Regions from separate parts of the Pseudomonas sp. B21-032 genome, predicted to be linked through region 3. Evidence: predicted binding sites of a transcription regulator. Region 3 holds the regulator's gene; each other region holds the start of a gene.
The links. The regulator sigma-54, encoded in region 3, starts transcription at its own class of promoters, with help from an activator protein. The targets are predictions, from matches to a motif close to ANTGGCATNNANNTTGCTNT.

Region 1 (10,267 bases), 2.9 Mb from region 3:
CCGAGCTGCTGCTGAGCATGGCCCAACTGCTGACCGAAAAGGTCCAGGCGCTGATTAGCGACCTCTCGGAAGTGGTTGACGGCGAAGAAGAGCAGCTTGAAGCCGACAAGCGCTATGCCCCGGACCAGGGCAGCCTGCAGCAGATCCGCCGGCGTGCGGCGGGGCTGCGGCGCTTTCTCAACCCGCAGCGGGAAATCTACGCACAACTGGCGCGCAACAAGTGGAGCTGGTTCGCCGCCGACGATGCCGACTACTGGAACGAGCTCAACAACAGCCTGACCCGCTACCTCGAAGAGCTGGATCTCACCCGTGAACGCGCCGCCCTGGTGCTCGAGAGCGAGGACCGGCGCCGCAGCGAGCGGATGAACCGGACCATGTACCGCTTCGGTATCATCACCTGCATCTTCCTGCCCATGAGTTTCGTCACCGGGCTTCTGGGCATCAACGTCGGCGGTATTCCCGGCTCCGACAGCCCCTACGGCTTTCTGTTCGCCAGCCTGCTGGTGCTGGCCCTGGCGTTGGGGCAATGGTGGCTGTTCCGCCGCCTGCGCTGGGTGTGAAGATGAAATCTGTGAACATACAGTCACAAACTGCCTGGGCGGTTCATGTGACCCGTTGTCTGGCGACCTCGTCTTTGACAGATATTGCGCGAGGTGCCTATGCACGATCCGTTTGAAGAATCCCTGCGAGACCTGCTCAAGGCATCGCCGTCCGGTCAGGACCGCGACGACGACGCCTGCCTGGGCCGGGTCCTGAAAACCGCCAACCGCCAGGTTGGCGCGGGCGATCTGTTCAGCCTGCTGGGCCGCTGGAGCCAGGCGCTGATGATTGCCGTGAACAATGGCTCGGCGCATGTCGCGCCGGTGCGCCGTAACGCTACCGCCCGTAAAGCTGATAAGGCCGATTGAATATGGAACTTGATCTCTGGACCCAGAGCCTGGTCACCGCGATGACAGCGCTGTGGACCAAAGTGGCGAACTTCATCCCCAACCTGTTCGGCGCCCTGGTTGTGGTGCTGCTCGGTTTCGTCGTGGCCAAGCTGCTCGACACCCTGTTGTCGAAATTGCTGGCCAAGCTCGGCCTGGATCGCCTGATGGGCGGCACCGGCCTGACCAAGATGCTCAGCCGGGTCGGCATCCAGGTGCCGATCTCGACCCTGATCGGCAAGATCGTCTACTGGTTCGTGCTGCTGATTTTCCTGGTTTCTGCCGCTGAATCCCTGGGCCTTGAGCGCGTCTCGGCGACCCTCGACATGCTCGCCCTGTACCTGCCGAAGGTATTCGGTGCGGCGCTGGTGCTGCTGGCCGGTGTGTTGCTGGCACAACTGGTCAACGGCCTGGTACGCGGCGCCGCCGAAGGCATCGGCCTGGAATATGCCGCAGGCGTCGGGCGCATCGCCCAGGGCCTGGTGATTATCATCAGTATCTCGGTGGCAATCAGCCAGCTTGAGGTCAAGACCGACCTGCTCAACCATGTGATCGTCATCGGTTTGATTACCGTTGGTCTGGCCGTAGCGCTGGCCATGGGCCTGGGCAGCCGGGAAATCGCCGGGCAGATCCTGGCCGGAATTTACGTGCGTGAACTGTATCAAGTGGGCCAACAAGTGCGGATTGGCGAGGTCGAAGGGCAGATCGAAGAGATCGGCACGGTCAAGACGACCCTGCTGACCGATGATGGCGAACTAGTGTCGTTGTCCAACCGGATTCTGCTTGAGCAGCGAGTCAATAGCCGCTAACCGGGCAAATCCTGCTAATGTATGCCGCCGCAAAAATGCCCCAGGCAGGGGTATGCGGCGACATTGACCTGACTGTCGGCCAGATCCGTTTTGAATAAAGTTCACTCGCTGCCCATGCGTTACGACCCCCGCGAGCTCACTGATGAGGAGTTGGTGGCGCGTTCGCATGAGGAGCTGTTTCATGTTACTCGCGCGTATGAGGAGCTCATGCGCCGCTACCAACGGACCCTTTTTAACGTCTGTGCACGTTATTTAGGGAACGATCGGGATGCTGACGATGTCTGTCAGGAGGTGATGCTCAAGGTGCTCTATGGGCTGAAGAACTTCGAGGGCAAATCGAAGTTCAAGACATGGCTCTACAGCATCACCTACAACGAATGCATCACCCAGTACCGCAAGGAGCGGCGCAAACGTCGACTGATGGATGCCTTGAGTCTTGATCCACTCGAGGAGGCCTCGGAAGAGAAGGCGCCAAAACCGGAAGAGAAAGGCGGGCTGGACAAATGGCTAGTGCATGTCAATCCGATTGACCGCGAGATTCTGGTGCTTCGATTTGTCGCAGAACTGGAATTTCAGGAAATCGCCGATATCATGCACATGGGCCTGAGCGCAACGAAAATGCGGTACAAGCGTGCGCTTGACAAGCTACGTGAGAAATTTGCGGGCCTTGCTGAAACTTAGTAGCGCGCAAATATCTCTAACGTACCGGCAAGTTCTGCTAGACTTGCCGTCGAGTTGTCCCCCGGATGTTGGTGGGACTGCTTAACTATCACCAGATGGGGATTTAACGGATGAAATTGAAAAACACCTTGGGCTTGGCCATTGGTTCTCTTGTAGCCGCAACTTCCTTCGGCGCTCTGGCACAAGGCCAAGGCGCAGTCGAAATTGAAGGCAACGTCACCAAGCAGTACTACGACAGCGAACGTAACTTCAAGAACGACGGCACCAATCCTGGTGTTCGCCTCGGTTACTTCCTGACCGACGACCTGTCCCTGGACCTGGGCTACAACGAGACTCACAACGCTCGTGGCGAAGTCTTCAACAAAGACATCAAAGGTTCCAAGGCCAAGCTGGACGCTACCTACCACTTCGGTACCGTCGGCGACGCTCTGCGTCCATACGTTTCGGCTGGTTTCGCTCACGAAAGCCTGGGTCAAGCTACCCGTAACGGCCGTGACCACTCCACCTTCGCCAACGTTGGCGCTGGCGCCAAGTGGTACATCACCGACATGTTCTTCGCCCGTGCTGGCGTTGAAGCCATGTACAACATCGACAACGGCAACACCGAGTGGGGTCCGACCGTTGGTCTGGGTCTGAACTTCGGTGGTAGCGGTGGCAAGGTTGAAGCCGCTCCTGCTCCAGTCGCTGAAGTCTGCTCCGACAGCGACAACGATGGCGTCTGCGACAACGTCGACAAGTGCCCTGACACCCCAGCCAACGTTACCGTTGACGCTGATGGCTGCCCAGCTGTTGCTGAAGTCGTCCGTGTTGAGCTGGACGTCAAGTTCGACTTCGACAAGTCGGTCGTCAAGCCAAACAGCTACGGCGACATCAAGAACCTGGCTGACTTCATGAAGCAGTACCCACAGACCACCACCACTGTTGAAGGTCACACTGACTCCGTCGGTCCTGACGCTTACAACCAGAAACTGTCTGAGCGTCGTGCAAACGCCGTTAAGCAAGTTCTGACCAACCAGTACGGTGTTGAGTCGAACCGCGTTGAGTCGGTTGGCTACGGTGAAACCCGTCCGGTTGCTGACAACGCCACCGACGCTGGTCGCGCTGTTAACCGTCGCGTAGAAGCACAAGTAGAAGCCCAAGCCAAGTAATTGGTCCAGGCGCTACTGAAAAGCCCGGCCTAGGCCGGGTTTTTCTTTGCCTGCGATTCAGGCTGTCAGTTGCTGCAGCACTGCGCTGTGCGCTGCTGCCACCTCGCCGATCACCACAATCGCCGGGCTGCACAGCTTGAAGCGGGCGGCGTCCTGGCACAGCTGCGCCAGCGTGCTGCGCTGCTCACGCTGTTGAGGCAACGAGGCGTTCTCGATCATGGCCACCGGCGTCTGCGCCGCCAGGCCACCTGCCAGCAAGCCCTGCTGCACGTCCTCCAGTTTGCTCACGCCCATGTACACCACCAGGGTGGTACCGCCCTGAGCCAACGCCTGCCAGTTCAACGGGCTGTCGTCCTGAGTGTGGGCGGTGACCAGGGTCACGCCACGGCTGACGCCGCGCAAGGTCAGCGAGATACCGCATTGGGTCGCGCCGGCCAAGCCTGCGGTAATGCCATTGACCAGCTCGGTTTCGACGCCATGAGCCTGCAACCAGGCCGCCTCTTCGCCGCCGCGGCCAAAGATGCACGGGTCACCGCCCTTGAGCCGCGCCACGCAGCGGCCCTGACGGGCATAGCGCAGCATCAGGCGCTGAATGAAGGCTTGCGGCGTGGAGCGGCATCCGCCGCGCTTACCCACGGCAACCACCCGCGCCTGCGGGCAGTGTTGAAGAATGTGCGGATTGACCAGGTCGTCGATCAGCACCACTTCGGCTTCCCCCAGGGCGCGTACCGCCTTGAGGGTCAGCAGCTCCGGATCACCGGGGCCTGCACCAATCAGCCAGACTTTCGCATGCATCGGGTATTCCTCATCGGCAAAGGGGTTGTCAGCCTTTTAGCAGGCTGATCAGCAGGATCAGGTTAAGCAGCAGGGACAGCAGCGCCAGGGTGCGCCAGACTTTCAGCGGCTCGCGCTCAAGCAGCGGCCGCGGGCGCACGCTGAGCGCCTGGCGGTCGCCCTGTTCAAGCAGCAACAGCCATTGCTCGGCGGTTTCAAAGCGTTGCCGCGGGTCGGCGAGCAGTGCCTGAGCGAGGTTGTGCTCGAGCCATTCGGGCAGGTCCGGGCGATAGCGGGCGGCGCTGATCGCCTGGGTGAAGCGCGGGCGCTGAAAGGCTTCGATTTCGCCATAGGGGTAATGTCCGGTGAGCAGGTAGTACAGCGTTACCGCCACGCTGTAGAGGTCCTGTTGCGGGCTGGGCGGCTCGGCGTCGAAGGCTTCCGGCGCAATAAACGAGGGCGTGCCTGGCAGCTCATGGGCGCGGTCCTCGGAAAGCCCCGGGCAGAACGCCAGGCCGAAATCCAGCAGGCGCAGCTGGCCGTCATCGCCCAGGAGCAGGTTCTCGGGCTTGATGTCGCGATGGAGGATGTTGCGTCGGTGCAGCGCGCCTACCGCCTGCAACAGTTGACGGGCCAGCGCCTGCCATTGCGCCAACGGCAGGGGGCCGCTGGCGGCGAACCGTTGCGCCAGGGTTTGCCCGGAGTACTCGCGCATCAGGTAATACAGATGGTGGCGCTGGCTGGCCGGGTGCACTTCGGGGAAGTAGCGCCCGGCCACACGGCGCAGGAACCACTCTTCAAGCAGCAGGCCTTGCTGCGCGCCGGGTTCATCTTTGCGTTCGGCCGGCAGGGTTTTCAGCAGCCATGCCTGTTGCTGCGGGTCGCGCACGCGATACAGCAAGGATTGGCGGCTGTGGCCAAGCGCCCGCTCGACCTGCCAGCCGTCGATTGTCTGCCCGCTGCGCAAGGCGGGCGGCAGGGGCCATTGCTGCAATTGCGCCAGGGAATCACCGAGGTTGCTCGCACCCAGTTGTTCGACCCGCACCAGCAGGGCGCTGGCATTGTCCTGGCTGCCGCTGTAGTGAGCCGAGCTGACCAGGGTCTGGGCGGCGTCCTGCAGGTCGATCTGCTCGCGCAGCACCGCGCGAATCTGCGCTTCGCTGAGGCTGGCCCAGACGCCGTCGCTGAGCAGCAGGAAACACTCACCGGCCTGCAGCTCGCCCTCCAGGTAGTCGACCTGCAGGTGCTGGTCCAGGCCCAGGGCGCGCTTGAGCACGTGCTGCATGCCGGGTTGGTCCCAGACGTGGTCTTCGCTGATGCGCTGCAGTTGCCCGGCGGCCCAGCGGTAGATCCGGCAGTCACCGACATGCGCCAGGGTAAAACGCCGACCCCGCAGCACCAGTGCGCTCAGCGTGGTCAGCAGCGGCTGGCCGCCGCCATTGGCACGCAGCCAGCGGTTCTGCGCCAGTAGCAGGCGGTCCAGCGCCTGGGCCACGCCCCAGGTGGCCGGCGTGGCGTAATAGTCCAGGGCCAGCGCCTGCAGGCTGGCCCGCGCCGCCAGGCCGCCATCGGCGCACTGGCTGACGCCGTCGGCGAGGGCGAACAGGTAGCCTTTGCTGGCGGCCAGTTCCGGGTTGGGGGTGACCAGGCGCAGGGCGTCCTGGTTTTCCTCCCGGGGGCCGCTGGCGCTGGCCTGGGCAAAGCTCAGTTGCAGGCTCATGTTGTCATCCTCAAACCCGCGCCGCAGTCACCGCTGCCGAGCCCCAGGTGGTGCGCCAGCGCTGCTTGACGCCGTGCAGGCCGAACCAGGCAAGAATGCCCAGGCTGGCGAACAGCCACAGGCCCAGCTGATAGTCGCCGCTGTGCTGTTTGATCGCCCCCAGGCCCGCAGCGAGCAGAAAGCCGCCGATGCCGCCGGCCATGCCGATCAGCCCGGTCATCACGCCGATTTCCTGGCGAAAGCGTTGCGGCACCAGTTGGAACACCGCGCCGTTGCCGGCACCCAGGCCGAGCATGGCGCTGACGAACAGGGCCAGGGCAGCCACTGCGCTGGGCAGGTTGAAACCGACGGCGGCAATGCAGATGGCGGCAACGCTGTACATTGCCAGCAGGGTGCGGATGCCACCGAAGCGATCGGCCAGGGCGCCGCCCAACGGCCGCATCAGGCTGCCGGCAAAGACGCAGGCGGCGGTGTAGTAGCCAGCGGTCACCGGGCTTAGGCCGTACTGGTCGTTGAAGTAGCCGGGCAGGGCACTGGCCAGGCCGATAAAGCCACCGAAGGTGACGCTGTAGAAGAACATGAACCACCAGCTGTCGCGATCGCCCAGGGCCTTGAGGTAGTCGGCCACGGCTTTCGGTTTGGGCCGTTCGGGGGCGTTGCGCGCCAGCAGGCTGAACAGCACCAGGGTCAGCAGCAGCGGGATCACGGCAAAACCGAACACGTTGTTCCAGCCAAAGCCTGCGGCCAGGGCCGGGGCCAGCAGGGCGGCGAACACCGTGCCGGAGTTGCCGGCACCGGCGATGCCCATGGCCTTGCCCTGGTGCTGCGCCGGGTACCACTGCGAGGCCAGCGGCAGTGACACGGCAAACGAGGCGCCGGCAACGCCGAGGAACACCCCGAGCAACAAGGCTTGCTCATAACTGTGAATGCCCAGGCGCCAGGCGCAGAACAGTGCGACGATGACAATCACCTGGCCGATCAGCCCGGCGGTCTTGGGTGACAGGCGGTCGACCAGCAGGCCCATGACAAAGCGCAGGATCGCCCCGGCCAGGATCGGCGTGGCCACCATCAGCCCGCGCTGCTGGGTGGTCAGTTGCAAGTCGGCGGCAATCTGCACCGCCAGCGGGCCGAGCAGGTACCAGACCATGAAGCTCAGGTCGAAATACAAAAAGGCGGCGAACAGGGTGGGGACATGCCCGGACTTCCAGAAACTCGTATTCATCGAACACCTCGTTGAACAGGGACGGAAACGAAAAAGACGTCGCCACCCGACCCGCTGGCGCGAGTGGGGGTGCGACGTCTTTGTCGTGAAGGGGGCAACCGCCGTTGGCTACCTGTGCTGTGGTGATAGCAAGAGCCGGGCCAGAGTGCTTCAGCCGAGCAGGTCGCTCATGGCAATGATCTGCTCGGCCACCTGGATCAGCTTCTGCTGCTTGCTCATGGCCTGGCGGCGCATCAGGGTGTAGGCCTGTTCTTCGTTGCAGTCCTTCATTTTCATCAACAGGCCCTTGGCCAGTTCGATGCGCTTGCGCTCCGCCAGTTGCTGGTCGCGGGCCTGCAGTTGGGCCTTGAGCGCCTGGTCGCTTTCAAAGCGGGCCATGGCCACATCGAGGATCGGCTGCAAGCGCGTAGCCTGGATGCCTTCGACAATGTAGGCGCTGACCCCGGCCTGGATCGCCTGGCGCATCACCCCGGGGTCGTGCTCGTCGGTGAACATGACGATCGGTCGCGGCCGGTCACGGCTGACCAGCACTACTTGCTCCATGACATCACGGCCCGGTGACTCGGTATCGATCAGCACCACGTCCGGATGCACCGTTTCGACGCGTGCCGGCAGGTCGATGGTCAGGCCCGACTCTTCGATCACTTCGAAGCCGGCCTGGACCAGCGCAGCCTTGAGGCGACCGACTTTTTTCGCGGTGTCGTCGATTAGCAGGATTCGCAGCATGAGAGCGTCTCCGTTCAGCGTCGGGCGAGGGCGGCGGGCGGCTCGGCCAGCGCGTGCAGACGAAAGCTGCGGGCGTAGCCGTGCGGGTCGCTGCCATCCCAGCGGCTGCCATCGATCAGCTGGCTGCTACGCATGTCGGAACCTGCGCAGGGCACGCCGACCGCCGTGGCGGCGTCGCGGTACAACGCCAGTTGCTGCACCTGGCGGGCTACGGCGAGGTAATCGGGGTCTTCACGCAGCAGGCCCCAGCGGCGGAATTGGGTCATGAACCACAGGCCATCGGACAGGTACGGCAAGTTGGCCCGGCCCTGGTCATACAGGCGCAAGGCGTGGCGATCCTGCCACTGGTTACCCAGGCCGTCCTGGTAGTGGCCGAGCAGGCGCGGCTCGATGCTCGACAACGGCGCATCCAGGTAGGCCTTGCTGCTGAGCAGTTGCGCGGTGCTGCGGCGGTTTTCGCGGCTCTGCTCGATAAAGCGGCTGGCGGCCAGCACTGCCATCACCAGGGCCCGCGCACTGTTCGGATACTGTTCGACAAAGGCCCGGGTGCAACCCAGGACTTTTTCCGGGTGATCCGGCCAGATTGATTGGCTGGTGGCCAGGGTGAAGCCCTGGCCCTGTTCGATGGCGCCCGCCGACCAGGGTTCGCCGACGCAAAATCCGTCGATGCGTCCGGCTTGCAGGTGTGCGAGCATCTGGCCTGGCGGCACCACCACGCTGTTGACGTCATGCAAGGGGTGGATGCCCTGGCTGGCCAGCCAGTAATACAGCCACATGGCATGGGTGCCGGTAGGAAAAGTTTGTGCAAAGGTCAGTTTTGTCCTGCTTTGGTGCACGAAGTGCTCCAATGCCTCGGGACTGGTCACGCCCTGACGTTGCAGCGCAGCGGACAGATTGATGCCCTGGCCGTTCTGGTTCAGGCCCATCAGCACCGCCATGTCGGCGGCCGGACTACCGCCGATGCCCAGTTGCAGCGCGTAGATCAGGCCGTACAGGCTATGCGCGGCATCCAGCTCGCCGCTGGCCAGCTTGTCGCGCAGGCCGGCCCAGGAGCTCTGGCGCTGCAGGTTCAGGGTCAGGCCGTAGGTCTGGGCGAAACCCTGGGTCGCGGCCACCACCACCGAGGCACAATCGCTCAGGGCCATGAAACCGAGATTCAGGCAGGGCTTTTCCGGGGCATCGCTGCCGTTGACCCAGGCCAGCGAGGTTGCGGGAATAGGGTTGGTCACGTCATTGCGCCTGTGTCGAAGGTCAGGCCGTACCGCTCGCGAGGCAGGCGTTTGATCAGGGTGCAAGCAACGCATATGCCAAGGCGGCCCTGTCCCCCGGGCGACGCCACCGCTATAATCGCCCCCTCACTCACGTCGAGCTAAACCCGCCCATGTATACCCTGGCCCGCCAGCTGCTGTTCAAGCTCTCCCCGGAGACCTCCCATGACCTGTCCCTGGACCTGATCGGCGCCGGTGGCCGTCTGGGCCTCAACGGCTTGCTGACCAAGGCGCCGGCTTCCTTGCCGGTCACTGTCATGGGCCTGAACTTCGCCAACCCGGTCGGGCTGGCGGCGGGTCTGGACAAGAACGGCGCGGCCATCGACGGCTTTGCCCAGCTGGGTTTCGGTTTTGTCGAGATCGGCACCGTTACCCCGCGTCCACAGCCGGGCAACCCCAAGCCGCGCCTGTTCCGCCTGCCGGAAGCCGAAGCGATCATCAACCGCATGGGCTTCAACAACCTGGGTGTCGACAACCTGCTCAACCGTGTGCGCGCCGCCAAATACAGCGGCATCCTCGGCATTAACATCGGCAAGAACTTCGACACTCCAGTCGAGCGCGCGGTCGACGATTACCTGATCTGCCTCGACAAGGTCTACGACCAGGCCAGCTACATCACCGTCAACGTCAGCTCGCCGAACACCCCGGGCCTGCGCAGCCTGCAGTTCGGCGATTCGCTTAAGCAACTGCTCGACGCCCTGGCCGAGCGCCGCTCGCAACTGGTGAGCGAACGCGGCAAGCATGTGCCGCTGGCGATCAAGATCGCCCCGGACATGAGCGACGAAGAAACCGCGCTGGTCGCCGCAGCCCTGGTCGAGTCGGGTATGGACGCGGTGATCGCCACCAACACCACCCTCGGCCGTGAAGGCGTCGAAGGCCTGCAGCATGGTGACGAAGCAGGCGGCCTGTCGGGCGCGCCGGTGCTGGAAAAGAGCACCCATATCGTCAAGGTGCTGGCTGGCGAGCTGGGTGGCAAGTTGCCGATCATTGCTG
Region 2 (10,267 bases), 580 kb from region 3:
GTACGAGGTGGTGTCGGTCATGTCGATGGCGATACCGCCAGCATTGGCAGCCGAACCGTTGGAACCCCAGACCGGTGGCTTGGCACTGGCGTTGGTCACCTCGGCAGGAATCCAGCCGGTCAGCTTGAAGACCTTGTTGACCACTTCGTAGCCCGAGCCCGCAGCGCCGGCAGTCATGCTCTTGACGCTACCGTCGGAGTTGAACACGATGGTGCCTTCCAGCGCCTTTGGCGGCTCTTCGGCAGGGTTCAGCGGGTTGCGGCCATCGATCAGGGTGTACGACTTCCAGGTATTGGTCCCGGTCTTGACGTAGTACTGATCCATGACGTGCTCGTTACCCTGGCTGTCGTAGATCTTGGTGGCGAAGGTCTTGTTCCAGCTGTTTTCGTCGGTCGGACTGAAGGTGGTGGTCGCCGGAATGACCTTGTCCGACGAGTTCAGGTTCAGGCCCTGATCGATCGCGGTGGTGCTCTTTGGCGCCAGCGCCGAGGTATCGATCTTAAGGTCAGTCAGCACGCCATTGATGATCTTGCCGTTTTCATCAACGCCGTAGCCGCGCAGGCGCAGGCCGTCAGCAGTGACGACATAGTTGTCCTTGTTGGTCTGGAAGGCACCGGCACGGGTGTAGCTGAGTGCGCCGTTGTCGCTGAGCACGAAGAAGCCCTGACCCTGGATACCCATGTCCAGCACGTTGCCGGTGTTGGTGATATCGCCATTGGTGAACTGCTGCGATACCGCCGCCAGGCGCACACCGTTACCGATGTTGTTGGTACCGACGCCGAGCTTGTTGGCCGAGTAGACGTCGGCGAATTCTGCGCGCGACGATTTGAAACCGGTGGTGGCGACGTTGGCGATGTTGTTGCCGGTCACGTCCAGTTGCTTGTTGGCTGCATAGAGACCGCTAAGGCCGATATTGAATGACATCTTTCACTCCTTGTGCCGCGTTAGCCGGCTCTATATACCGATGGTTTGGACTTTGGACAGGGCGATACTGCCCAGGCCGGCGAGATTGAGCATCATCTCGCCGCCAGTCTGACTGATGGTGACGCTGCTGACGGTGGCCGGCAGCATGGTGTACATGTCCAGCTGCTTGCCTTCGACGGTGGTCTTGGCGGCAAAGGTGTAGGTACCCGGGTCGACTTTCTCGCCCTTGTCGTTGGTACCGTCCCAGACGAAAGCGGCATTGCCAGCCTTCTGCGCCCCCATGTCGATGGTCTTGACCAGCTTGCCATCCTTGTCGGTAATGGTGACGGTGGCATTGCTGAGCGCCTGCGGGACCACCACCGAACCGTTGAAGCTCTTGGTGGTGTCGACCACGGCCTTGTCGGTCTGGGCGATCACCGAGCGACCGACCAGCGACGAGGCCTGCAGTGCCTGCGAGGACTTGTAGTTGCCGGAAATCGCGGTCACCGACTCGTTCAGCGAGGTGATGCCTTCCAGGCTGCTGAACTGCGCCAGCTGGGCCACGAATTCGCTGTTGTCCTGCGGATCGAGCGGATTCTGGTGCTGCATCTGGGTCACCAGCAACTGCAGGAACGCGTCCTTGCCCAGTGCCTGCTTGTTGGCGCCGGTCTTGCTGTTGGTGGCCGAGGCGATACCGGCGGCGCTATTGGCGCTGGTTTCGCTGTTTTTCTTGCCCGACGCCTTGATGACGTCGTTCAGGCTTACGCCGGCTGTTGGGTCATTAACACTTGCCATTGGCTTAGTCCTTTATCACTGACCCAGGGTCAGGACCTTCTGCATCATGGATTTGGCCGTGTTCATCAGCTCGGCGTTGGTCTGGAACGAGCGGCTGGCGGAGATCATGTCAGCCATCTCTTCCACCACGTTGACGTTCGGGTAGTAGACGTAGCCGTCCTTGTTCGCCGCCGGATGGTTCGGCTCGTAGCGCGCCTCAAGGTTGCTCTGGTCCTCGACCACGCCGAGCACCTGCACGCCCTGGCCGGCAGCGTCCTGGTCCTGAAACAGCGACTGGCTGACGCCGGCCTGGGCCTGCTGGAAGGTGGTGGCGAATACCGGGTGACGGGCGCGGTAGGTCTGGTCGATGCTCGACGAGACGGTCTCGGCGTTGGCGATGTTCGAAGCGACGGTATTCAGACGCGTGGTCTGGGCGCTCATGCCGCTACCGGCAATGTTGAAGACACTGGCGAGGGACATGACTTACTCTCCGCGCAGGGCCGATACCAGCCCTTTGAATTTACTGTTGAGCAGCGTGAAGCTGGCCTGGAAACCCACGGCATTTTCCGCATAGCTCGATTGCTCGAGCTGGGCATCGACGGTGTTCTGGTCGATCGACGGCTGCATCGGCGTGCGGTACTGCAAGGTCTCGTCGCCCATGCTCAGGCCTTCGGCCTCGATGTGCCGGGCGTTGGTACGATCCAGTGCGAAATGGCCCTTGCTGGTCTGCTCGGCCTGCGCCGCCAGCACCGAAGCGAAGTCCATGTCGCGCGCCTTGTAGTTTGGCGTGTCGGCGTTGGCGATGTTGTTGGCCAGCACCTCGGCACGCTGGGCGCGAAAGCCCAATGCCTTTTCGTGGATGCCGAGCGCTTTGTCGAAGCTGATGCTCATGTCGTGGAAACCTTCGAAGGTTTTTCGTTGAGTGTGTCAGAGCAAGAGCCATGCCAAAAAACAAAACCCCGTAAATACGGGGCTTTGAGGAGTTTGCCGCCAGCGGCAATGCCAGAAAAGTGGCAAAAGAGCGGCAAGCGGCAAGCTTCAAGCGGCAAGAAAAAGCCAGGCGGCGCGCGAGCGGCTCTCTTTCTTGCCGCTTGAAGCTTGCCGCTAAAGCCTACTTGGCCTGGTAGATGATCCCCGGGCTGCACTGGACCATCTGGTAGTGATCCGGCAAACCGTTGAGCGCTTCAGAAGCACCCAGGAACAGGTAGCCTCCCGGCTTGAGCGTGCCGTGAATGCGCAGCAGGATGTCCTTCTTGACCTGGGCCGAGAAGTAGATCAGCACGTTGCGACAGAACACGATGTCGAACTTGCCCAGGCTCGCATAACTGTCCAGCAGGTTGAACGAGCGGAACTCGACACGGCTGCGGATCGGCGCCTTGACCGCCCAGCGCCCCGGCCCCTTGACATCAAAGTAGCGCTGCAGGCGCTCCTGGGACAGGCCGCGGGCAATCGCCAGGCTGTCGTACTCGCCGGTCTTGCAGTTGGTCAGCATCGAGCCGGAGAGGTCGGTGGCGACGATCTGCGCCCCCATCTTCAACTGGCCGATGTTGCTGCGCTCGAACTCGTCGATGGCCATGGAGATCGAGTACGGCTCCTGACCCGACGAACAGGCAGCCGACCAGATGCGCAGGCGCTGGCCAGGGTTGGCCTTGATCTGCTCGGGCAAAACCTTGTTCTTCAGCACTTCGAACGGATAGGTGTCGCGAAACCAGAGGGTTTCGTTGGTGGTCATGGCATCGACCACCTGCTCGCGCAAACCGCTGCGCGGCTGGCTCTGGATACGCTGCACCAGTTCGCCCAGGGACTTGATGCCCTGCTGTTCCATCAGCTTGTTGAGACGGCTGGAGACCAGGTATTGCTTATTTTCGCCCAGCAGGATGCCACAGGCTTTTTCCAGGAAGACCCGGAACTGTTCGAAATCCAAATTACCCGTAGACAATGATGCCGCCTCTTAAATCGTATGTACCGCCAGGGGCAAAGGCCCCCGGCCGTTAGTGCGTGGCCTTGATCCGATCAACAACGCGCTGGGCGAGGTCGTCCGGGCGGAATTTGGCCAGGAAGTCATCTGCACCGACCTTCTTGACCATCGCCTGGTTGAACACCCCGGAAAGCGAAGTATGCAGGATGATGTGCAACTTTTGCATGCGCGGGTCGCTGCGAATCTCGGCGGTCAGGGTGTAGCCGTCCATCTCCGGCATCTCGATGTCGGAGATCATCATCAGGAATTCTTCCTCCGGCCGCTTGCCCTCGTCGACCAGCTTGCGCAGGTAGTCGAGCGCCTGGCGACCGTCGTTGAGCGCCACCACTTCGACGCCAACGGTCTGCAGGCAACGGCTGACCTGCTTGCGTGCCACCGACGAGTCATCGACCGTCAGCACTCGCAGCATCACTGCCTTGTCCTGCACTTCGGCATCGACCACGCCGGCGGAGATCGCCTCGGAGGTCGGCGCCACTTCGGCGAGGATCTTCTCCACGTCGATGATCTCGACCATTTTGTTGTCAACCCGGGTCACCGCCGTCAGGTAGTGATCGCGCCCGGTGCCCTTGGGTGGCGGATGGATCTCCTCCCAGTTCATGTTGACGATGCGCTCCACCGAATGCACCAGAAACCCCTGGGTCTTGGTGTTGTACTCGGTGATGATGACGAAACTCTTGCTGGTTTCTTCACTCAGACCGGGCATCCCGGTCGCCATCGCCAGATCGAGGATCGGGATGGTTGCCCCACGAATATTCGCGACACCGCGCACGACGGGGCTGGATTTGGGCATAACGGTCAGGTTCGGACACTGCAGCACTTCCCTTACCTTGAACACGTTGATGCCGTAGAGCTGCTCGCCATTGAGACGGAACAACAGCAGCTCCAGGCGGTTTTGCCCTACCAGTTGCGTGCGCTGGTTCACCGAATCCATTACACCAGCCATGCCAGACTCCTTCACCAAACGCTTCGAGCTTCGTACCCAGTCGGCACGCGCTTTGCTTTTTTTAATCGTATGAACATGAAAACGACATTTTTCCGACGCCTGACCCGCCACCTGCCCGGCTTCCTTGCTGCGCTGTGCCTCGCGGCCCCTGGCGTTCGAACTCTGGCTGACGCTTTCACCTTGCCTGAACAGCTTATCGGTGTCACCCAAGGGTTTCTTGAATTCACCGTAGAAGACTACCTGGCCACCAGCCAGACCGAAGGGCGCTACGAGATCCAGGTCAACAACCTCGACCCGCGCCTGCGCATGCCACTGTGCGACCAGCAACTGGGCGCTTCGCTGGAGAGCCCGGCGCAGCCGCTGGGCCGCGTGACCGTGCGGGTTCGCTGCGACGGCAGCTCACCGTGGACGGTGTTCGTGCCCGCCCAGGTACGTCTTTTTCGCAACGTGGTGACCGTGGTCCGTCCGCTCAAGCGCGACAGCGTCGTCGGCGAACAGGACGTCGCCCTGCGCGAACGCGACGTAGGCATGCTCAACCAGGGTTTTCTCGCCAGCCTCGACCAGGCGGTGGGGCTCAAGGTTATCCGACCAACGGTCATGGATCAGGTCCTCACCCCCCAGCACCTGGAGCAGGCCGAAGTGGTGCGCAAAGGCGACCAGGTGGTGATCACCGCTCGCAGCGGCAGCCTGGCTGTGCGCATGCCAGGCGAAGCGCTGAGCAAGGGCGGCCTGAGCGAGCAGATCCGCGTGCGCAACCTCAACTCCAAGCGGGTGGTCAAGGCCAGGGTGACCGGGCCGGGTCAGGTGGAAGTGGCCATGTAGAGCGCTGAATCAATATCAATGCTGGCGATCAGGAACTGCTTTTCCTAAACTGTGTCCATTGGATGCCCCGGACCGGCCGCGCACGCCTTTGAGCATTTGCGCCTAAAGTTTCTTTCGGGTTGGCCGAAAACAAGGCAAGCGTCCAAACACCCAGAGGTTTTCTGATCATGGTCATCGACTTCAGTCGTTTGAATAACTCCCCGTCGGTTGCCGGCGGCGTGCGCACTGGCAGCAGCCAGGAAAGCACCGCCAGCGCAGCTTCGGCCAAGGCCGGCAGCGTTGCTGAAAGCAGCGCCAGCGGGGAAACCGTACACCTCAGCCACGAGGCCCAGCAGTTGCAAAAGGTCAGCGACAAGCTGCGCGACCAGCCGATTGTCAACAGCGCCCGGGTGGCCGAGTTGAAACAGGCTATCGCCGACGGCAGCTACCAGGTCGACAGCAACCGCGTCGCCAGCAAACTGCTTAATTTCGAAGCCCAGCGCTAGCCCCTGGCGCGCTGACTTCAGGACGCTTGAACCAAAGAGCCAGCCATGCACGACACTACTCTGCTGCAACTGATCGAAAACGATATTGCTCCAGCGCAAGAACTGCTCGAATTGCTGCAGACCGAGAACGTTGCCCTGCACGGCCGCGACATGCCGCTGCTGGAAAACATCCTGGCGCGCAAGCAGTCGCTGGTGATCCTGCTCGATCAGCATGGCCGCCAGCGCAGTGAACTGCTTGCCGGCCTGGGCCTGTCCCAGGACCGCGAAGGTGTCGCCCAACTGGCCAGCAACTCCTCTTTCGGTGACCTGCTGCTGCAACAACTGGATGTGCTTGGCCAACTGCTGGCTGACTGCCAGGCGGTCAACGAGCGCAATGGCCGCTCGATCCAGATCCAGCAGAGCACTACCGCCAACCAGATCAGAATCCTCATGGGCGGCGAAGCACCGTCGCTCTATGACAGCCGCGGGGCCACCTCCCCCCTCGCCAAGCCGCGGGCGTTGAGCCAGGCTTGATTCCCTGTATCAAGGCACGGAACATACTGGCAAAATGCCGTAACTTGCGTGTGACGTTTTTGCCTGGAGAATGATTAACCGTGTTCAATGAAGCAGAAGCTCCGCAGCCTCCGAAGGTGCTCACTACCCCTTTGGAAATTGCCGCCAACTTGCGGTCGCTGCAAGAGAGCCATGACCCGCTGATCATCACTTTCCACGAACGCAGCCAGCGTTTTCAAAGCTATGTGGTCGAGGTCGACCGCGAAGGCAATCGCCTGGCCCTTGATGAAATGATCCCTCGTGACGGCGAACGCTATCTGCAGAATGGCGAACCATTTCGCGTTGAAGGCTTTCATGATGGCGTGCGTATCGCCTGGGAATGCAACACACCGTTGAGCATTGTCGAGGAAGATGGCCATCGCTGCTACCGCGGCACCCTGCCTACCGAAGTCGCCTACCACCAGCGCCGCAATGCCTTTCGTGCAGCGCTGAAGCTGACCCAGCTGGTGGACGTCGTGCTTGACGGCGAAAAACTCAAGGGCAACGGCGCGCTGCGCGGCAAGTTGCTGGATATTTCCGCAACCGGCTGCAAGCTACGCTTTGAAGGCAATGTCGAAGAGCGCCTGCAATTGGGCCAGGTTTACGAGAAGTTCGCCAGCGGTGCACCGCTGGGTTTGTCCCAGGTCGAGGTCGAGTTGCGTCATCTGCATTTCGAAGAGCGCATCAACGCCACCTTCGCCGGCGTGCGCTTTCACAACCTCAACGGGCAGATGCAGCGCAAGGTGGAAACCTTCGTTTACCAGCTGCAGCGTGAAGCGCGGCGCTTCGATAAAGACGACTACTGAGTCGACCCCATCGCGGGGCCCGCTCCCACGGGCCTCGCGATGGCATCACACCTGTGTCGGCTTGACCTCTTCAGTCACAACCTCAGCGTCATCCCCCTCCTGCGCCTCGGTATCTTCAGCCGCCACCGGCGTCTGCATCTGATCCTGCACCACCTGCTCGTCAACCCGTGGGTCCAGCGCTGCCGACAACGGTGAACCTGCCGCCGGCATGGCCACGTGATGCAGCGGCGCATCGTCGACCTGGTGCAAACCGGTCACCGCTTTCGGGCGGATCCGCCAGACCAGCACCAGGGCAAAGAACACAAAGAAGGCATAGAGCATCTGGTTGCCCAGCACCTTCATCAACACCCCGGCCACCAGCGGCCCGATACTCGCGCCCACGCCATAGGTCACCAGCAGCATCGCCGTCAGCGACACCCGCCGCTCGCTCTCGACGTGGTCGTTGGAAAACGCCACCGCCAGCGGATACAGGCAGAACTGCAGCAGCGACACGGCAAAGCCTGCGACAAACAATACCTCCAGCGGCACTGATGGCATGATCGCCAGCGGCAGGGCAACAATCGCCAGGCCCACGGCAACGCTACGAATCAGCAAGGCCCGGTCATAGCGATCGGACAACCAGCCCAGCGGCCACTGCACCAACAGCCCGGCGAAGATGCAGCAGCCCATGAACAGACCGACCTGCTCGGTGCTCAGCCCCTGCTTGGACGCATACAGCGGCGCCAGGCCGTAGAAGGAACCAACGATCAGGCCGGCCCCCAGCACCGTACTCAGCGACTGCGGCACCCGCTTGATAAAGAAGCGCGGCTCCATCGGTGCCGGCCGCAATGGTGCCGGGTGAATCCGTCGGGTGAGTGCCACCGGCACCAGGCACAGGGCAAAGCACATGGCGACCAGCATCAGCAGTTCAAGGCCCAACTGCGGATGCGCCACCAGAATCAACTGGCCGAGCACCAGGCCCAGGTACGAGGCAATCATGTAGCCACTGAACACCGCGCCGCGCTGCTTGGCGTCGGCCTGCTCGTTGAGCCAGCTTTCGATGACCATGTACTGGCACATCATCCCCAGGCCGACGATGACCCGCAGCAGCACCCAGGCCGGCAACCAGCTGACCAGGCCATGGCCGAGCACCGCCGCGCCGACAATGCCGGCGCAGGTAGCATAGGCACGGATATGCCCGACCCGGGCAATCAGCCGGTGGCCGATCTTGCCGCCCAGGGCCAGGCCAAAATAGTTGGCGGCCATCAGCGCACCGACCCAGAGGCTGTCGACATGATCGGCAGCCAGGCGCAAGGCCAGGTAGGTACTCAACAGGCCGGAGCCGATCAACATCATCAGCGCAGCGAAATACAGCGCGCGAAAAGACTTCCAGATCTGTCGCATCAGCGTCCCGAACGGCTCCTTGAGCTGGTGGAAAAACTGCTTGAAAGCATAAGTGAAAATAACCGCCTTGCAGTTGATGCAGATAAAAAAACAGGTGCCAGGGTGTTTACCAACACCGCTGCCACCTGCCTTGAAACTGAGCGATTGCCCCGACAAAAACGCCTCGGCGGTTATGCCTGCGCGGCCAGCACGCGGCGCTCCCACGGGGTGATCTCATCGAAGAAGCTGGTCAGCTCCAGGGTCTTGGTGGCGATGTAGCCTTCGATGAACTCCTTGCCGAACAGTTCCCGCGCAAGCTCGCTACGCTTCAGACGCTCCAGGGCCGCATGCAAGGTACATGGCAGGCTCAAATGATCCGGCACCTCGAATTCGCCCTGGATCGCCGGCGTCGGTTCGAGTTGCTGCTCGATGCCATAAAGCCCCGCGGCGAGACTGGCGGCAATTGCCAGGTAAGGGTTGGTATCGGCGCCTGGCAAGCGGTTTTCGACCCGTCGCGCCACTGGCGAGCTGGCCGGAATGCGCAGGCCGGCGGCGCGGTTGTCTTCGGACCAGCAAGCATTGTTCGGTGATGCATAGGGGTGGCAAAGGCGCTGGTAGGAGTTCACGTTCGGCGCGAACAAGGCGGTGAAGTCGGCCATGCACGCCTGCTGGCCGCCAATGAAGTGATAGAACGCCGGGGTCGGCTTGCCCTCGGCATCGCTGAAGACATTGCCCCCACCCTCCACCGCCACCACGCTCTGGTGAATGTGCATGGAACTGCCCGGCGTATGCGCCAGTGGCTTGGCCATGCACACCACGGTCAGGCCATGCTTGAGCGCGACTTCCTTGAGCAGGTGCTTGAACAACAGGGTCTGGTCGGCCAGCAACAGCGGATCGCCGTGCAGCAGGTTGATCTCGAACTGGCTGACGCCCATTTCGTGCATGAAGGTATCGCGCGGCAGGCCCAGTGCCGCCATGCAGCGATAGACCTCGCTGAAGAACGGTCGCAGGCCGTTGTTGGAACTGACGCTGAACGCCGAATGACCTTCTTCGCGTCGACCATCCTTGCCCAGCGGCGGCAAAAACGGCTGGTTGGGATCGCTGTTGGGGGCGAAGACAAAAAACTCGAGTTCAGTCGCCACCACCGGCGCCAGGCCACGGGCGGCGTAACGGGCAATCACCGCCTTGAGCAGGCCTCGACTGGAGAGCCCGGAGCTTTCACCGCTAAGCTCGAGCGCATCGCAAATCGCCAGGGCCCGTGGCTCGTCGCTCCAGGGCAGGCGATAGATATGCTGCGGGTCGGCGACCAGCGCCAGGTCGCCGTCGTCGCTGCCATAGAAACGCGCCGCCGGGTACCCGCCCATGATGCATTGCAGCAGCACACCGCGGGCCATCTGCAGGCGCCGGCCTTCAACAAAGCCTTCAGCGGTCATCACCTTGCCGCGCGGTACACCATTGAGATCCGGGGTAATGCACTCGATCTCATCAATGCCCGTCAATCGCTCGGCGAGAGAGTTTTGGCCATTGGTCGTCATGACTCTATCCTTGTTGTTTTCGCATGCCGGGAACGGCGACGGCTACAACATAGGCACCGGCCGTTCGAAATTTCAAGCGCCAAACGGACGATGTGATCGTAATTATCTACACGGGCTAACCTGGCAGG
Region 3 (10,267 bases):
AGGCTGGACAGCTGCTCGGTGGACTTCATGTTGCCGATTTCGGCGGTCAGCGCCGAGCCTGCACGGCCGGCGAACAGCAGCGCAGTAACCACCGGGCCCAGTTCACGCAGCAGGGTCAGGGCGACCATCTGCCCCACCGCCTGCTCCGAACCGTACTTGGTGAGGATGCTGAAGCCCTGCAGGGCCAGGACCATGCCGATGAACACACCGGACACGACGATGATCGCCAGCGACAGCACGCCAACCGAATAGAGCTGGCGAACCAGCAACTGAAAGCCGCCGCCGGTGCCGCTGCGCCCGACCAGCGAATGCAGCAGGAACAGGAAGGAGCGGCCGAGAATGGCCAGCACGTCGATGGCCGATCGGCCAAAGCGACGAATACGTTCGAGTAAGGATTTTCTGCGCATCAACGCTTCCCCAGAAGATCGGCGCGGTAATCCGGCGCAGGAAAGTGAAAGGGCACCGGGCCATCCGGATCGCCTTTCATGAATTGACGAATGCGCGGGTTGTCGGAGCCCATCAGCTCTTGCGGCGTGCCCTGCCCCAATACCTGGCCGTCACCGACCACGTAGATGTAGTCGGCGATGCTGGCGGTTTCGGCCAGGTCGTGGGAAACCACGATGCTGGTAATGCCCAGGGCATCGTTGAGCAGGCGGATCAGCCGCACCAGCACGCCCATGGCAATCGGGTCCTGGCCGACGAACGGTTCATCGTACATGAGGATTTGCGGATCCAGAGCAATCGCCCGGGCCAGCGCCACACGACGTTTCATGCCACCGGATAGCTCGTCGGGCATCAGCTCGATGGCGCCACGCAGGCCAACAGCCTGGAGTTTCATCAGGACTATGTCGCGAATCATCTCGTCAGACAGCTGGGTATGCACGCGCAACGGGAAGGCGACGTTCTCGAACACATCGAGATCGGTGAACAGCGCGCCACTTTGGAACAGCACGCCCATCTGCTTGCGGGCATCGAACAGGTCACTGCGCGACAGGGTCGGCAGGTTCTGCCCGGCCACCCAGACCTCGCCACTGGCCGGGCGCAGTTGTGCACCCATCAGCCGCAGCAGCGTGGTTTTGCCGCACCCGGAAGGCCCCATGATGCCGGTAACCTTGCCACGGGGAATGCGTATGTCGACATTATTGAAGATGCTGCGCGAACCGCGCTTGAAGGAAACGCCCTTCAATTCGACCGCGTAGGCGTTATCAACGCTCATCTAGACTCCTTGCGATGCAGCCTTCTCACTCAGACGCGCGCCCCCTTCGTGGAGGCACGCACGCACCAAGCGGGCCGAACAGCGGCGAACTATAGCACCGCTGATAGGGCCGCCCCAAGGCCGCCGAAGTGCTTGTTCAGCTATGGTTAAGCCAACCGGGCGAATGTATGACAATCACAAGGTGAGGCTTTCGCCCATTACCGCTATAATCGCCGCCTTTTCATCAGGCAATCCGATTTTCGACATGAGCCAATCCAGCGACCTGATCCAATCCGCGCAGCGCACCATCCGTTTCGAACTCGAGGCGGTTGAGGGCCTGCTGGCCCACATCGACGCCGATTTCGTCAAGGCATGCGAGCTGATCCTGGCCAGCAAGGGCCGGGTGGTGGTGGTCGGCATGGGCAAGTCGGGGCACATCGGCAACAAGATCGCCGCGACCCTGGCCAGCACCGGTACGCCGGCGTTTTTCGTTCACCCGGCCGAAGCCAGCCATGGCGACATGGGCATGATCACCCGCGACGACGTGATCCTGGCCCTGTCCAACTCGGGCTCCACCGCCGAGATCGTCACCCTGCTGCCGCTGATCAAGCGACTGGGTATCCAGCTGATCAGCCTCACCGGCAACCCCGATTCGCCCCTGGCCAAGGCCGCCGAGGTCAACCTCGACGCCCGCGTTGCCCAGGAGGCCTGCCCGCTGAACCTGGCACCGACCTCCTCGACTACCGCCGCGCTGGTGCTGGGCGACGCCCTGTCCATCGCCCTGCTCGAGGCCCGCGGCTTTACCGCTGAAGATTTCGCCTTCTCGCACCCCGGCGGCGCCCTCGGCCGACGCCTGCTGCTGAAAGTCGAGAACGTCATGCACGCCGGCGACGAGCTGCCGCAGGTGCAACGTGGCACCCTGCTCAAGGACGCGCTGCTTGAAATGTCTCGCAAGGGCCTGGGCATGACCGTGGTGCTCGAAGCCGACGGACGGTTGGCCGGGATCTTCACCGACGGCGACCTGCGCCGCAGCCTCGATCGCAATATCGACGTGCACAAGACCCTCATCGAAGAAGTCATGACCGCCCACGGCAAGACCGCCCGCGCCGAGATGCTCGCCGCCGAAGCCCTGAAGATCATGGAAGACCACAAGATCAGCGCCCTGGTGGTGATCGACAAGGACGAGCGCCCGGTCGGCGCCCTGAACATGCACGACCTGTTGCGTGCGGGAGTGATGTAAATGACCCAGGACCTGCTCCAGCGCGGCAAGGCCATCAAACTGGCGGTTTTTGACGTAGACGGCGTGCTCACCGACGGTCGCCTGTACTTCCTCGAAGATGGCAGCGAATTCAAGACCTTCAACACCCTCGACGGCCAGGGCATCAAGATGCTCATGAACTCGGGCGTGACCACGGCGATCATCAGCGGTCGCAAGACCCCGGTGGTCGAGCGCCGGGCAAAGAACCTCGGCATTCCTCACCTGTACCAGGGCCGGGAAGATAAACTGGTGGTATTGGACGAGCTTCTTGGCCAGCTCAACCTAAGCTATGAACAGGTCGCCTATCTGGGCGACGACCTGCCTGACCTGCCGGTGATTCGCCGGGTCGGCCTGGGCATGGCGGTGGCCAATGCTGCCGCGTTCGTCCGCGAGCACGCCCACGGGGTAACCCTGGCACGTGGCGGCGAAGGTGCAGCCCGCGAATTCTGCGAACTGATCCTGCAAGCCCAGGGCAACCTTGACGCGGCCAACGCCCATTACCTGTAGAGCGACACATGTTCAGTAAGAAAATCCGCAACATTGCGCTGTTCAGTGTGATCGCCGCCCTGCTGGTGGCGGTCGGCTACTGGAACATCAGCCCCGAGAGCTTCCTCGACAACAAGCCGGTTGCCGGGCCGGACCAGAGCGCCATCGACTATTACGCGGTGAACGCCCACAGCGTGCAGTTTTTGCCTGATGGCAAGATGCAGTACGAGATGACCGCCGACAAGGTCGAGCACCTCAAGGCCAGCGAAGTCACCCTGCTGACCAAGCCCGACCTGCAGATGTACCGCGGCACCACTTATCCGTGGCACGTGCAGAGCGAGCGCGGCGAGGTCAACCCCGACGGCAGCGAAGTCGAACTGATCGATTCGGTAAGGGTCGCCCGCACCGACGAAAAGAACCGCACCATGATCATTACCAGCAGCCGCATGACGGTATTCCCGCAGAAGCAATATGCGCAAACCGAGCAAGCCGTTAGAATCGACGGCGCCGGTGGCGTCACTACGGGCAATGGAATGAAAGCGTATTTGAAAGACGGCAGGATGGACCTGCTGTCCAACGTAAGAGGACAGTATGAGGCTCGTTAAAACCCTCCCCTTTTTGCTCAGCCTGAGCGCAGCACTGGGAAGCGCGAGCGCCTGGGCCCTGCCGAACGACCGTGACCAGCCAATCCGCATCCAGGCCGACCACGCTCAACTGGACGACAAAAAAGGCATCGCCACCTACACCGGTGACGTGATCATCACCCAGGGTTCGATGATGATCAAAGGCAACACCGTGACCATCACCCGTACCGCCGGTGGCGACATCGACGTGGTGACCTCGGTGGGCAACCTGGCCTACTTCGAGCAGCAGCAGAGCGCCGCCAAGCCAGACAAGATGCAGGGCTACGGCAAGACCATCCAGTACAATGCGCCGCAAAACCGCATCGTCCTGATCGACCGCGCCAAGGTCATCAACGAAGGCAACACCACCGAGGGCGAGAAAATCGTCTACGACACGGTGAAACAGATCGCTACCGCCGGTCGCGGTGGCAAAGTCACCGAGTCGCGTCCGCGTATCGACATGGTGATCCAGCCGAAGAAGAAGGCCGAGTAAATGGCAACCCTCAAAGCCCAGCACCTGGCCAAGAGCTACAAGAGCCGGCAAGTGGTCCGCGACGTCAGCCTGTCGATCGACAGTGGCCAGATCGTCGGCCTGCTCGGCCCTAACGGCGCCGGCAAGACCACCTGCTTCTACATGATCGTCGGCCTGGTCCAGGCCGACCAGGGCCGCGTCCTGATCGACGACCTCGATGTCAGCCACCAGCCCATGCACGGCCGCGCCCGCGCCGGTATCGGCTACCTGCCGCAGGAAGCCTCGATCTTCCGCAAGCTGTCGGTGGCCGACAACATCATGGCGATCCTCGAAACCCGCAAGGACCTGGACCGCGATGGCCGGCGCAAAGAGCTGGAAAGCCTGCTGCAGGAGTTCCACATCAGCCACATCCGCGACAACCTCGGCATGAGCCTCTCCGGTGGTGAACGCCGCCGCGTCGAGATTGCCCGCGCCCTGGCCACCGCGCCCAAGTTCATCCTGCTCGACGAACCCTTTGCCGGTGTCGACCCGATTTCGGTCGGCGACATCAAGCAGATCATCCACCACCTGAAGGCCAAGGGTATTGGCGTTCTGATCACCGACCACAACGTCCGTGAAACCCTGGATATCTGCGAAACCGCTTACATCGTCAACGATGGCCAACTGATCGCCGAAGGCGATGCAGAGACCATCCTGGCCAACGACCTGGTCAAAGAGGTTTACCTCGGCCATGAGTTCCGCCTGTAGGCTCAAGGTGTAAGGCGCTGCCGGAGCGCTCGTAAACAAGCCAGATAATGGCTTAATTGTTACGGCGCTCTAGGCAAACGCTGCAATTTCAGGCATATAATTTGCTTAAAGTTGGCGCTTCGGTGCCCTTGTAGTGGATGGCGCATGTGCGCCGGCAAATAAGGTGTTAAGCCCCTGCCATGAAACCATCGCTCGTCCTAAGAATGGGCCAGCAACTGACGATGACCCCGCAGTTGCAACAGGCCATACGTCTGCTCCAGCTTTCTACCCTGGACCTCCAGCAGGAAATCCAGGAAGCGCTGGAATCAAACCCGATGCTCGAGCGCCAGGAAGAAGGCGACGACTTCGACAACAGCGACCCGATGGCCGACAACGCCGAGAGCAAACCCGTCGCCGACGTTCAGGAAACCAGCTTCCAGGAGACCGCCCCAACGGTGGACAACCTCGAAGAGGGCGAGTGGAACGAGCGCATCCCCAACGAGTTGCCGGTCGACACCGCCTGGGAAGACATCTACCAGACCAGCGCCAGCAGCCTGCCCAGCAACGACGATGACGAGTGGGACTTCACCACCCGCACTTCGGCTGGCGAAAGCTTGCAGAGCCACCTGCTCTGGCAGCTCAACCTGGCACCGATGTCCGACACCGACCGGCTGATCGCCGTGACCCTGATCGACTGCATCAACAACCAGGGTTATCTCGACGAAACCCTGGAAGAAGTCTGCGAATCCTTCGACCCCGAGCTCGACATCGAGCTGGATGAAGTCGAAGCCGTGCTGCACCGTATCCAGCAATTCGAACCCGCCGGCATCGGCGCGCGCAACCTCAGCGAGTGCCTGTTGCTGCAACTGCGCCAGCTGCCGCCGCGTACCCCGTGGATGGCCGAAGCCCAGCGCCTGGTCAGCGACTACATCGACCTGCTCGGCGGCCGCGACTACAGCCAGCTGATGCGCCGCATGAAGCTCAAGGAAGACGAGCTGCGCCAGGTCATCGAACTGGTACAGAGCCTCAACCCGCGCCCGGGCTCGCAAATCGAGTCCAGCGAAGCCGAATACGTGGTGCCCGACGTGATCGTGCGCAAGGACAACGAGCGCTGGCTGGTCGAACTCAACCAGGAAGCGGTCCCGCGCCTGCGGGTCAACCCGCAGTACGCCGGTTTCGTCCGTCGCGCCGACACTAGCGCCGACAACACCTTCATGCGCAACCAGTTGCAGGAGGCGCGCTGGTTCATCAAGAGCCTGCAAAGCCGCAACGAAACCCTGATGAAGGTCGCCACCCAGATCGTCGAGCACCAGCGCGGCTTCCTCGATCACGGTGACGAGGCGATGAAGCCGCTGGTGCTGCACGACATCGCCGAAGCGGTGGGCATGCACGAGTCGACCATTTCCCGGGTAACCACGCAGAAATACATGCACACGCCGCGCGGAATTTACGAGCTGAAGTACTTTTTCTCCAGCCACGTCAGCACCTCCGAAGGCGGCGAATGCTCGTCCACGGCGATCCGCGCAATCATCAAGAAACTGGTTGCAGCGGAAAATCAGAAAAAGCCATTGAGTGACAGCAAGATCGCTGGTTTACTGGAGGCACAAGGCATCCAGGTAGCACGTCGCACCGTCGCCAAGTACCGCGAGTCCCTCGGCATCGCACCGTCGAGCGAGCGCAAGCGATTGATGTAACGGCTCCTGAGGTGTGCCACCGCAGTTCAGTGGCAGGCGCAATACCTGCCTCTTATGCACCGGCAACAAAGGAGAAGCTGTATGCAAGTCAATATCAGTGGACAGCATGTAGAAGTTACTCAGCCCCTGCGTGAGTACGTCGAGCAGAAATTGAAACGACTGGAGGGGCATTTCGACAAGATTACCAATGTGACGGTAATCATGAAGGTCGAGAAGCTGCAGCAGAAGATTGAAGCGACGCTGTTCATTCCCGGCGGCGAAGTGGTTGCAAATGCCGAACACCAAGACATGTATGCAGCGATCGACGCCTTGACCGACAAGCTCGACCGCCAACTGAAAAAACACAAGGAAAAACAGCAAAGCCTGCTGCAAGGTGCAGCGGCCCGCTGATCCCCCTCATCCATGATCCGACTTGAAACCATCCTGACCCCCGGCCGTTCCCTTGTGAACGTGCCGGGCGGCAGTAAAAAGCGTGCGCTCGAACAGATCGCCAATCTGATCGGCAGAGAAGTGCCCGAGCTGGACACCCAGATCGTGTACGAAGCCTTGATCGCCCGGGAGAAACTGGGCTCCACCGGCTTCGGCAACGGCATTGCCATTCCCCACTGCCGCCTCAAGGGCTGTGAGTCACCGGTCAGCGCGCTGCTGCACCTTGACGCCCCTATCGATTTCGACGCCATCGATGGCGCCCCGGTCGACCTGCTGTTCGTACTGCTGGTCCCGGAAGCGGCTACCGATGCGCACCTGGAGCTGCTGCGCCAGATCGCCAGCATGCTCGATAGCAAGGACGTACGCGAAAAACTGCGTGCGGCCACCAGTAACGAAGCCTTGTACCAGGTCGTACTGGACGTACAGAACGGGCATTGAACATGCGCTTGATCATCGTTAGCGGCCGGTCTGGCTCCGGCAAGAGTACCGCCCTCGATGTACTTGAGGACAACGGCTACTACTGCATCGACAACCTGCCTGCTGGCTTGCTGCCGCAACTGGCCGAAAGCGCCCTGATCAACACGGAATTGATGCAGCCCAAGGTGGCCGTTTCGATTGACGCGCGCAACTTGCCCAGCCACTTGTCGCGCTTTCCCGAGCTGCTTGAGGACGCCCGTAGCCGGCACATCCAGTGTGATGTGCTGTACCTGGATGCCGATGAAGAAACATTGCTCAAGCGCTTCTCGGAAACCCGCCGCCGCCACCCGCTGACCAACAACGAACGCTCGCTGGCCGAAGCGATCGAAGTCGAAAGCGAGCTGCTCGGGCCGATTGCCGACCTCGCCGACCTGAAGATCGATACCACCAACCTGAACCTGTATCAGTTGCGTGACTCGATCAAATTGCGCCTGCTCAACCAGCCGGAGCCCGGTACGGCCTTCCTGGTCGAATCCTTCGGTTTCAAACGCGGCATGCCGGTCGATGCCGACCTGGTGTTCGATGTGCGCTGCCTGCCCAACCCTTACTGGAAGCCGGAACTGCGCGACCATTCGGGCCTGGAGCAACCAGTGATCGATTACCTGGCTGCGCAGCCGGATGTCGAGGACATGTTCCAGGACATCTCCAGCTACCTGCTCAAGTGGTTGCCGCGCTTTGCCGCCAGCAACCGTGCCTATGTCACCATTGCCATTGGCTGCACGGGTGGCCACCACCGTTCGGTGTACCTGACCGAGCGTCTGGGCCAGTTACTGCAACAATCGTTAAAGAATGTCCAGGTTCGCCACCGCGACCTCTAGCCCACAGGACCAGCGCCTCGATGCCCGCAAAAGAAATCACCATCATCAACAAGCTGGGGCTGCACGCCCGGGCAGCGGCAAAGTTCGTTGGCGTTGCGGGCAAGTTTCCCTGCCAGGTTCGCGTTGGGCGTAATCCGCAATCCCTGGTTGATGGCAAGAGCATCATGGCGGTCATGATGCTGGCGGCCGGCAAGGGCACCGCCATTCATCTGCACACCGAGGGCGAGCAGGACGATGATGCACTCAACGCCCTGATCGAACTGATCAACAATTACTTCGACGAGGGCGAATAACCGCCCCCGTTTTCTCACGAAAGCGCCGTATCCATCACCATCATCAGGCAGAAGCCGATGCACAGGCCCAGGCTGGCTAGCCGGTGATGGCCATTGCTGCGCGACTCGGGAATGATTTCCTGGGTCACGACCAGCAACATCGCCCCGGCAGCACACGCCAAGCCCAGTGGCAGCAACAACTCTGCCACGGTCACCAGCCAGGCACACACCACCGCTGCCAGCGGCTCGACCAGACCAGAAGCCGCACCAATCAGAAACGCCTTGAAGCGGGCCATCCCCACCCCTGCCAACACCAGGGCGATCACCAGGCCTTCCGGCACATCCTGCAGGGCAATGCCCATGGCAAGGCTGTCGGCATCGGGCATGCCACCACCGGCAGACACGCCAATGGCCATGCCTTCGGGGATGTTATGGGCAATGATGGCAATGACGAACACCCAGATCCGCGCGGCGATTACCGGTTGCTGAGGCGTGCCGACCAGAGCCTCGGGCGATGCACCGGACACCTTGAGGTCGACCAGGTACAGGCAGAAGGCCCCGAACAGCAAGCCGAAGCTGACCAAACCACCGGCGCCCCATTTACCCAGGCCAATGGCCTGGGCGGCATCCAGCCCGGGAATGATCAGCGAAAAGGCCGTGGCCGCCAGCATCACCCCGGCACCAAAGCCCAGCAAGGTATCGGCCAACGCCACTGGCATGTTGCGGATCACCAGCACCGGCACCGCGCCCAAGGCCGTACCCAGGGCGCACAGCGCACCGCCTTCGAGCGCCCGTAACATGCGCGGTTCCAGGTCCAGCCAGGCGATACCCTGGGCCACCAGCAGGGCGAAGCCGACCAGCAGCAACAGGGTACCGAGCGCCAGGCGAAACAGCCGCACACCGGCAATGGACATCACATCCGAACGCATTGCGCTGCGACTCACACAAGCGCAGCTGCGTAACGACGCTCTACCTCGGACCAGTCGATCACGTTGTAGAAGGCGTTGATGTATTCCGGACGACGGTTCTGGTACAGCAGGTAGTAAGCATGCTCCCAGACGTCCAGGCCGAGGATTGGCGTATTGCCGTTCATCAGCGGGCTGTCCTGATTACCACTGCTTTCAACCACCAGGGTCTTGGCCGGGGTCACGCTCAGCCAGGCCCAGCCGCTGCCAAAGCGAGTCAGCGCAGCCTTGGTGAAGGCGTCCTTGAACGCCTCGAAGCCACCCAATTGCTCATCAATGGCCTTGGCCACAGCGCCTTGTGGCAGGCCGCCGCCCTGGGGCGACATCACGGTCCAGAACAGCGAATGGTTGGCGTGACCGCCGCCCTGGTTGATTACCGCGTTGTGCAATTTTTCCGGCAGTTGCTTGACGCTGGCCACCAGTTTTTCCACCGGCCACTCGGCATACTCGCTGCCTTCGACCGCCGCGTTGAGGTTGTTGATGTAAGTCTGGTGGTGCTTGCTGTGGTGAATCTGCATGGTCTGGGTATCGATGTGCGGTTCCAGCGCATCGTAGGCGTAAGGCAATGCAGGCAAGGTATAAGGCATATCACTGGATTCCATATTGTAGGACTGAAGGCGCGGCGCTTTCCTGGCCGGCATGCAGGGCCGGCTGCGGCTCGTGCCGGTAGAGCAGACGTTCGGTACGGGGGTACTGGCCGTACTCGCTGATGAAGCTCAGCAACTCGGTGTAGGTCTTGCTGCTGTGGCGCAACGCCGCTTCGCGCAGCATTGGCGCCATGCGCAGGTCCTGGGCGGTCTGCAACAACCGCTGGTGAATGGCGCACAGGTACTCGGCGCTTTCCTGCGGCTG

Region 1: the regulator sigma-54 is predicted to act here: its motif matches at 9,299-9,318, upstream of LOY54_RS19005 (CmpA/NrtA family ABC transporter substrate-binding protein).
Region 2: the regulator sigma-54 is predicted to act here: its motif matches at 2,607-2,626, upstream of flgB (flagellar basal body rod protein FlgB).

The regions. Positions count from the first base shown of each region.
Region 1 is NZ_CP087180.1:4,137,947-4,148,213, reverse strand. Features, by position in the region: gene LOY54_RS19050 (zinc transporter ZntB) at 1-560, shown strand, start outside; gene LOY54_RS19045 (CrfX protein) at 654-908, shown strand; gene LOY54_RS19040 (mechanosensitive ion channel family protein) at 911-1,735, shown strand; gene sigX (RNA polymerase sigma factor SigX) at 1,850-2,416, shown strand; gene LOY54_RS19030 (OmpA family protein) at 2,527-3,564, shown strand; gene cobA (uroporphyrinogen-III C-methyltransferase) at 3,622-4,359, opposite strand; gene LOY54_RS19020 (bifunctional protein-serine/threonine kinase/phosphatase) at 4,388-6,058, opposite strand; gene LOY54_RS19015 (NarK/NasA family nitrate transporter) at 6,069-7,280, opposite strand; gene LOY54_RS19010 (ANTAR domain-containing response regulator) at 7,431-8,006, opposite strand; gene LOY54_RS19005 (CmpA/NrtA family ABC transporter substrate-binding protein) at 8,021-9,235, opposite strand; gene LOY54_RS19000 (quinone-dependent dihydroorotate dehydrogenase) at 9,388-10,267, shown strand, end outside.
Region 2 is NZ_CP087180.1:1,652,410-1,662,676, reverse strand. Features, by position in the region: gene flgE (flagellar hook protein FlgE) at 1-924, opposite strand, end outside; gene flgD (flagellar hook assembly protein FlgD) at 955-1,698, opposite strand; gene flgC (flagellar basal body rod protein FlgC) at 1,714-2,157, opposite strand; gene flgB (flagellar basal body rod protein FlgB) at 2,161-2,568, opposite strand; gene cheR (protein-glutamate O-methyltransferase CheR) at 2,789-3,616, opposite strand; gene LOY54_RS07680 (chemotaxis protein CheV) at 3,669-4,598, opposite strand; gene flgA (flagellar basal body P-ring formation chaperone FlgA) at 4,668-5,420, shown strand; gene flgM (flagellar biosynthesis anti-sigma factor FlgM) at 5,588-5,905, shown strand; gene LOY54_RS07665 (flagella synthesis protein FlgN) at 5,951-6,418, shown strand; gene LOY54_RS07660 (flagellar brake protein) at 6,499-7,242, shown strand; gene LOY54_RS07655 (MFS transporter) at 7,288-8,625, opposite strand; gene LOY54_RS07650 (glutamine synthetase family protein) at 8,796-10,037, opposite strand; gene bkdR (Bkd operon transcriptional regulator BkdR) at 10,255-10,267, opposite strand, start outside.
Region 3 is NZ_CP087180.1:1,072,757-1,083,023, reverse strand. Features, by position in the region: gene mlaE (lipid asymmetry maintenance ABC transporter permease subunit MlaE) at 1-407, opposite strand, end outside; gene LOY54_RS04920 (ATP-binding cassette domain-containing protein) at 407-1,216, opposite strand; gene LOY54_RS04915 (KpsF/GutQ family sugar-phosphate isomerase) at 1,461-2,435, shown strand; gene LOY54_RS04910 (HAD family hydrolase) at 2,436-2,960, shown strand; gene lptC (LPS export ABC transporter periplasmic protein LptC) at 2,969-3,544, shown strand; gene lptA (lipopolysaccharide transport periplasmic protein LptA) at 3,531-4,055, shown strand; gene lptB (LPS export ABC transporter ATP-binding protein) at 4,056-4,781, shown strand; gene LOY54_RS04890 (RNA polymerase factor sigma-54) at 4,961-6,454, shown strand; gene hpf (ribosome hibernation-promoting factor, HPF/YfiA family) at 6,536-6,844, shown strand; gene ptsN (PTS IIA-like nitrogen regulatory protein PtsN) at 6,857-7,321, shown strand; gene rapZ (RNase adapter RapZ) at 7,324-8,178, shown strand; gene LOY54_RS04870 (HPr family phosphocarrier protein) at 8,199-8,471, shown strand; gene LOY54_RS04865 (ZIP family metal transporter) at 8,486-9,379, opposite strand; gene LOY54_RS04860 (superoxide dismutase) at 9,391-10,002, opposite strand; gene LOY54_RS04855 (DUF2753 domain-containing protein) at 10,004-10,267, opposite strand, start outside.